2 regions of the Brachybacterium ginsengisoli genome follow, and region 2 is predicted to be linked to the other one. Evidence: predicted binding sites of a transcription regulator. Region 2 holds the regulator's gene; the other holds the start of a gene.
What was found. The regulator LexA, encoded in region 2, represses DNA repair genes until DNA is damaged. The targets are predictions, from matches to a motif close to TCGAACANNTGTTCGA.
Positions count from the first base shown of each region.

Region 1: CFK41_RS07435 (HNH endonuclease signature motif containing protein) is a predicted target of LexA. The motif match lies at 2,132-2,147, and genes of this name have one in related genera.

Region 1 is NZ_CP023564.1:1,676,683-1,680,083, reverse strand. It holds gene CFK41_RS07440 (GNAT family N-acetyltransferase) at 1-384, opposite strand, end outside; gene CFK41_RS07435 (HNH endonuclease signature motif containing protein) at 490-2,061, opposite strand; gene CFK41_RS07430 (GNAT family N-acetyltransferase) at 2,428-2,943, shown strand; gene rsmD (16S rRNA (guanine(966)-N(2))-methyltransferase RsmD) at 2,953-3,401, opposite strand, start outside.
Region 2 is NZ_CP023564.1:2,599,265-2,602,665, reverse strand. It holds gene CFK41_RS11595 (ATP-dependent DNA helicase) at 1-798, shown strand, start outside; gene lexA (transcriptional repressor LexA) at 925-1,629, opposite strand; gene CFK41_RS11585 (LysM peptidoglycan-binding domain-containing protein) at 1,799-2,191, shown strand; gene nrdR (transcriptional regulator NrdR) at 2,221-2,703, shown strand; gene CFK41_RS11575 (HelD family protein) at 2,915-3,401, opposite strand, start outside.

The DNA.
Region 1 (3,401 bases), 920 kb from region 2:
GTCGATCGCGAGGTCGAGGAGGGCGGCGGCGAACTCGGTGCCGAGGCCGCGTCCGTGCACCGTCGGATCCAGCACCCAGCCGATCTCGGCCTGCTGTCCGGCGGCCTGCTCCCGCATGTCCGCCTGGGACCAGGCGTCCTGGACCTCGGCCTTGCCGCTGGCGACGATCGCGCCGTCGAGGAGGCCCACCACACAACTGTCGAGAGTCCCGTCCCACCACTGCTGATGCGCCTCGAGCGTGGGGCTGAGCGTGGTGGTCCACTTCTGCACCTCGGGCAGGCGGTACCAGGGCCAGATCGCCGCGGCGTCCTCCGGCCGCCCCGGTCGCAGTTCGAGCCGGTCGGTGCGGCGGGGCCAGTCGAGGTCGGAGAGCGCGATCTTCACCGGGCCAGCGTAGTCCGCCGGTCAGAACGGCGGCGGGGCGTGATGCGGGAGGGGGTGGAGCGGAGGGGGATCGGGGTCATCGGCCTCGTCGTACTCCGGGCGGGACTAGTGCTCCATGAGGTGCATCCCCCACCGGTGGGCCTCTTCGCGATCCGCGATCTCTGCGGGCGACTCGTCGAGGACGCCGAGGCGCGTGAGCGCGTCGACCTCGACATCTGCCTGGTGCTGCTCCCAGGCTCGCTCGAGCCGTGCTCCGAGCTCCCTGGTGACCAGATCCGTGTTCCCGGCGACCTCGCTGACCGCGGCGTCGCCGATCCGCCAGCGGGTGGCGCCGGTGCGGGGGTCCCGTTGCGGATCGAGCCCGCCGGTGGTCTCCAGCCGATGGTGCCGTCGGCACAGGCGGTGGAGGTTGTCGAGGGAGGTTGGTCCGCCTCGAGCGGGATGCTCGAGGTCGAACTCCTCGATGCGGTCCGCCTCGCCGATGGTCATGACGTTGCGGCTGCAGGTGGGGACGGCGCAGATCGGGTCGATCAGCCGCAGGTGCTCGGCCATCGCGGCGGTGGGCCGGTAGGTGCGCGAGGCGGAGGCGAGGTACGCGCCGGAGATCGGGTCGGTGAGCACCCGTTCGAAGGCGGGCGCCTGAGCCACCAGGCGGCGCGCCATCCGGGCCGGGATCGGGATCGTGCCGTCCAGGGTCGCCGGGGCGTGGGAGAGGCCCAGCAGCGTGAGGACCGGCACCACGACCGAGATCCGGAAGCTCGGCTCGGGCACCTCCACAGCGCCCGTGGTCAGTGCGGAGCGCAGCGCGACCTCATAGCGGAGCGCCTCGAGAGACATGTGCTCTCCCTGTCTCGCGACGTCACCGTCGAGATCGAAGGGGATGGGGGTTCCGTCGCGGAGCGCGCGACGCTGGGCGTCCTGCACGGTGCGGGCGGCGGCGTCGAGGCGATGGCCGAAGGCGGCGAGCTCCGGGAGGGGGCCGCGGATCATGAGGCAGGCTGTTCCATCGCTGTCCGACGAGGGCTGGAGGTGCACGCCACGCTGCTCCTCGGGGCTCTCCTGGACAGCGGCGCGACCGAACCACTCGACGAGGATGCGCAGGTCGCTGTAGAAGCGCTCGACGTCGATCGCCTCGAGCTGCCAGGCCGCCACGCGCTCGTCGACCTGGAGGCGCTGGGCGGGAGCGAGCCGCAGGACGCTGCGGATCAGCCACTCGAACCAGTCGATGGGGAGCTCGCCACGACCTGCGCGGGCGAAGCAGGCCGGGAGATGCTCGACCGCGACATGCGCATCGCGCAGCCGGTCCTCGCCGCGCGGGAGCTTCACCCGGAGCGCCGCCGCGGCGGCGAGGGCATGGAGGGTCTTCTCGTCGTGCTCGTCGCCCTCGGACCAGAGCGAGGCGAGGTCGTGCATCTCGTCGACGTAGAGGGCGGCCTGCAGCTCCCGTCGGCGCCGATGGATCCGCAGCACGGTCTCCGCCTCGACGCTGCGGAGTACGACATCGGCGCGCTCGACGAGCGCCTGCGGGGTGAGGGGCCGACGAGCCCGCACGACGGCGCGGGGCGGGCCGGTGGGCGCGGAGGGACCTGACGACGGGGAGATCCCTCGAGGCCGCGAGGGGCGGGGAGACGCCGCCGGCCGGAGCCGCCCCTCGGAACGCTCGATGAGCTCCCCCATGACGCCCCCTCTCTGCTCTCCGTCGAGTACCGCTGGACCGGGCCGCCCTCCGTCGATCCTCACCTCAATTTGGATCACCTGTTCGACGTGCACCAGGAATCGACGGAGATCCCCTCAGAATGCGGATAACCAATGCCTGTGGAGGAAAGGTCGACTCTTCCACAAGGAACGCACATTCTGTGGATACCCATCGGTCACCTGGCACTGTGCCCGCCGTGCAGCACCACAACCTGAGCGCAGACCGCTGACGGTTGCAGTGAACTTCGAGGTCAGAATCGGAACCCGCTGAATACACATGTCCGGTCGCCCCGCAATACCTCTCGGAATATTGTGGACGACGTATCTGTCGACCCCTACCCTGAGGCGATGACTCCCGCTCCGGCCCCCGCCTTCACGCTTGACCTGCCGACGCCCGAGGACGCCGATGCTCTCGCCGAGCTCCACCACCGGGTGTGGCGGCAGGCCTACACAGGGATCCTCCCGGAGCATGCGCTCGGCGCCGACGAGCTCGCCTCGCGCCGCACGATGTGGCATCGGACGCTCGAGCAGCGGTCGTCGGCGCAGCTCTCCGAACGGCTCCGAATCGGGCGCGGGCCGGACGGCGCGCCCGTCGGCTTCCTCACGGTCGGTCCCTCGCGGGACGAGGAGGCGCCGCGTCCGCTCGAGCTCCAGGCGCTGAACGTCGACTCCGCCTTCCACGGCACCGGTCTCGCGCAGGCCCTGGTGCGGGACCTGCTGCAGGATCGTCCGGCTTACCTCTGGGTGGTCGAGGACAACCCCCGGGCGAGGCGCTTCTACGAGAAGGAGGGCTTCCGCGCCGACGGAGTACTGACGGTCGATGCCGCTCTCGGCGACCTCCGCGAGATCCGTATGACCCGATGAGCCCGCCCCTCAGGCGGGCCCGCCGAACTGCAGGACCGTCTCTCCGTAGGACTTGGTGCCGTCGTCGCCCCAGCCCTCGGGCCAGGCGATCGGGCGGGTGCGCGAGGAGCGCTCGATCACGACGAGCGCCTCATCCTCCAGCGCCGGACGGAGCGTGAGCAGCAGCTCCTCGAGCGCCTCGGTGGGCACGTCGTAGGGCGGGTCCAGGAAGACGAGGCTCGCGCCGTGACCGGAGAGGGAGGACGCGGCGGTCGTCGCCCTGCCGGCGCGGACGTCCAGGCGGTCGGCGAGCCCGAGCTCCGCCGCGGTGCGCCGCAGCTGCTTGGCCGTCGGCCCGTGGAGCTCGACCAGCAGAGCGTGCGCGGCACCGCGGGAGAGGGCCTCGAAGGCCAGCGCTCCGGTCCCGGCGTAGAGGTCGAGAACGCGGGCGCCGACGAGGGCGTCCCAGCCCTCGAGGC
Region 2 (3,401 bases):
GACCGCACAGCCGTGCTGACCTCCGCCACCCTCGCCCTCGGCGGTCGCTTCGAGCCCGCTGCGGGCGAGGTGGGGCTGGCCCGCGCCGCGCGCATGGCTCCCGAGGAGATCCCGCCGCTGGAGGACGCGAACGCGTGGGCCGGCCTCGACGTGGGCAGTCCCTTCGAGTACCGGCGCCAGGGAATCCTCTACACCGCGAGTCATCTGCCGCAGCCCGGTCGGGACGGTCCCTCGCCGGCGATGCTGGACCATCTCACCGAGCTCGTCGAGGCCTCCCGCGGGGGAGCGCTGTGCCTGTTCTCCTCGCGGCGCGGCGCCGAGCTCGCGGCCGAGCACGTCCGCGCCCGCCTGGATCTCACCATCGCCGTGCAGGGCGAGGACTCGATGACGAATCTGGTGCGCACCTTCCGCGAGGAGGAGGACGCGAGCCTCTTCGGAACCCTCACCCTGTGGCAGGGCGTGGACGTGTCGGGACGGTCGCTGCGGCTGGTCACCATCGACCGGATCCCGTTCCCGCGCCCCGACGACCCGCTGACGGCCGCGCGCCAGGAGAGGATCGGCCGCCGGGGCGGGAACGGCTTCATGTCGATCTCCGCGCAGCACGCCGCCCTGCTGCTCGCCCAGGGCGCCGGGCGCCTGATCCGCGCGGACGCGGACCGCGGGATGGTCGCGGTGCTCGACCCGCGCCTGTCGACCGCTCGCTATGGAGGGTTCCTGCGCGAGTCGATGCCGCCGCTGTGGCCGACCACGGATCCCGAGGTCGCCCTGGCGGCGCTGCGCCGCCTCGCCGAGGCCTGATCCGCCGTCGTCGGTCCGGTCGACGCCCGGTCCCACGAGGTCCGATCCACCGAGGCCTGACGCGACGACGCCGCGGCCGCCCTCAGCGGGCGGCCGCGGCGTCGTCGGACGAGCGGGTGCGGGTCGTCAGACCGCTCGCAGCACCGCCACGACCTTGCCGAGGATCTCGGCGTGATCGCCGAGGATCGGGGCGAACGACGGATTGTGCGGCATCAGCCAGACGTGGTCGTCGCGCTGGACGAAGGTCTTGACCGTGGCCTCGCCGTCGATCATCGCCGCCACGATCTCGCCCTTCTCGGCGGTGTTCTGGGAGCGCACGACCACCCAGTCGCCATCGCAGATGGCCGCGTCGATCATCGACTCGCCGACCACCTGGAGAAGGAAGAGGTCGCCGTCGCCCACGAGGCGCTGGGGGAGGGTGAAGACATCCTCGACCTGCTCCTCGGCGGTGATCGGGACGCCGGCGGCGATCCTGCCCACCAGAGGGACCGTCACGGAGTTCGGGATGATCTCGGGCTCCGGGGCGGAGGACGGGGGAGCCGGGGTGTCGTCCGCATCGGGCATGACGACCTCCATCGCCCGCGGGCGCTTCGGGTCGCGCCGCAGGAACCCCTTGCGCTCGAGGGACTGCAGCTGGTGCGCGACGGAGGACGAGGAGGTCAGGCCGACCGCGTCGCCGATCTCGCGCATCGTGGGGGGGTAGCCGTGGGTGGCCACCGCGTCGTTGATCGTCTCGAGGATGAGCCGCTGGCGCCGCGTGAGCCCCGAGGTGCGCTCGTCGGACGGAGCATCCTCGCGCAGCGGAATCGGCTTGGGGGTGCTCGGCGTCATCGTGCGGCCTCCTGGCGTCGTCTGTCGGACCCGTGCGGTTCCGTTGTCCTGTGACCCAGCGTAGGGCGGCGTTCACCAGAAGCCAAACATATGTTCGATGTTTCTGTTGCGTGTCGCGGACGCCCCGGGTTACAGTCGCACAGACATTCGATCGAACAGGAGTTCGGATATGCGTACCGATACCGCCACGCTGCTTCCCTTCCCGGCGCAGGAGTCGACCCGTGATGGGGCCGCTCCTCGAGCGCGCGTTCGACTCGAACCGACCCGTCGCGGTCGCGCGCTGCTGACCGCCGCCGCCTTCGTGCTCGGCCTGATCGTGGCCGCCGCCGTGCTGCTCGTCGTCGCGCTCCCGGCGCTCGCGGGCACCGAGGGCGATCAGCCCGTCACGATCACCGTCCAGGACGGCGACACCCTCTGGGGCTATGCCGAGCAGTACGCCCCCGAGGGCATGGGCGCCCAGGAGTACGTCGCCGAGCTGCGTGCCGAGAACCAGCTGCCCACCGGTCGCGTCACCGCAGGCCAGCAGATCGAGCTGCCCGTCCTGGAGGACTCCGCCCGCTGAGCGGACGAGGGTGCCGGTATTCTGGGCGGATGCACTGCCCGTTCTGCCGCCACCCCGACTCCCGCGTCGTCGACTCGCGCACGTCCGACGACGGTGCGACGATCCGCCGTCGCCGGCAGTGCCCGAACTGCTCCCGCCGCTTCTCGACCTCGGAGACAGCCTCCCTCTCCGTCCTCAAGCGCTCCGGCGTCAGCGAGCCGTTCAGCCGGGCCAAGGTGATCTCCGGGGTCCGCAAGGCGTGCCAGGGACGGCCGGTCAGCGATGATCAGCTGGCGATGCTGGCCCAGCGGGTCGAGGAGAGCATCCGCTCCAGCGGCCAGGCCGAGATCGACGCCCATCAGGTGGGGCTGTCGATCCTGCAGCCGCTCCAGGAGCTGGACGTCGTCGCCTATCTGCGCTTCGCGAGCGTCTATCAGGGCTTCGACACCCTCGAGGACTTCGAGTCGGCGATCGCGCGTCTCCGCGCCGAGGCCAAGCAGAACGGGGAGTCGGTCCCCGAGTCGGCGGGCTGAGGCCCTCCCGGGGTCGATCGCGAGGATCCGCCCTCGCCCGAGGCGGATCGAGGGAGATCGGTTTCCTCCCAAATCGCGGATCTGGCGCGGAGTGCCCTGCGGTTGTGCTTAAGATATCCCTCGTGCGCTCACGCAGCGCACACCTGATCGGCGGTCGTGGAGGGGAAGCCACGGCCGCCGATCCCTGTTCCGGGACCGCCGGCCGTGAGGCTCACCCGGCGATGCCGGCAGGCAGCACCTGGGCGTGGACCACACCGAGATGCTGGGTGGAACGGCTCATCGCGACATAGAGGTCGCCGGCGCCGTGGGCGGCGATCAGCTCGGCCGGCTCCACGAGCACCACCGCGTCGAACTCGAGGCCCTTGGCGTCCTGGGCGGTCATCACGGCGATCTCGTCGTCCACCCCCGCGGAGCCCGCGCCCACCGAGGGCAGGCCGCTGCGTGATCGCAGGGCCGCGGCGAGGGCGTCGACCCGCTCCTGCGCCGCGATGACGGCGATCCGACCCAGACGCTCCTCATGCACTGCCGCCACGGCATCGGTCGTGCGTGCCGTGAGCTCAGTGGCCGTGGTCCGCTCGATCAGTGGGTCGCGGTCGCCCTCTCGGACGGAGCTCACCGCGGTCACCGGCAGGTCGTGCGCCTGTGCCATCGCCACGGCCCGGTCCATGATCCGGCTCGGGGTGCGGTAGTTGACGGTG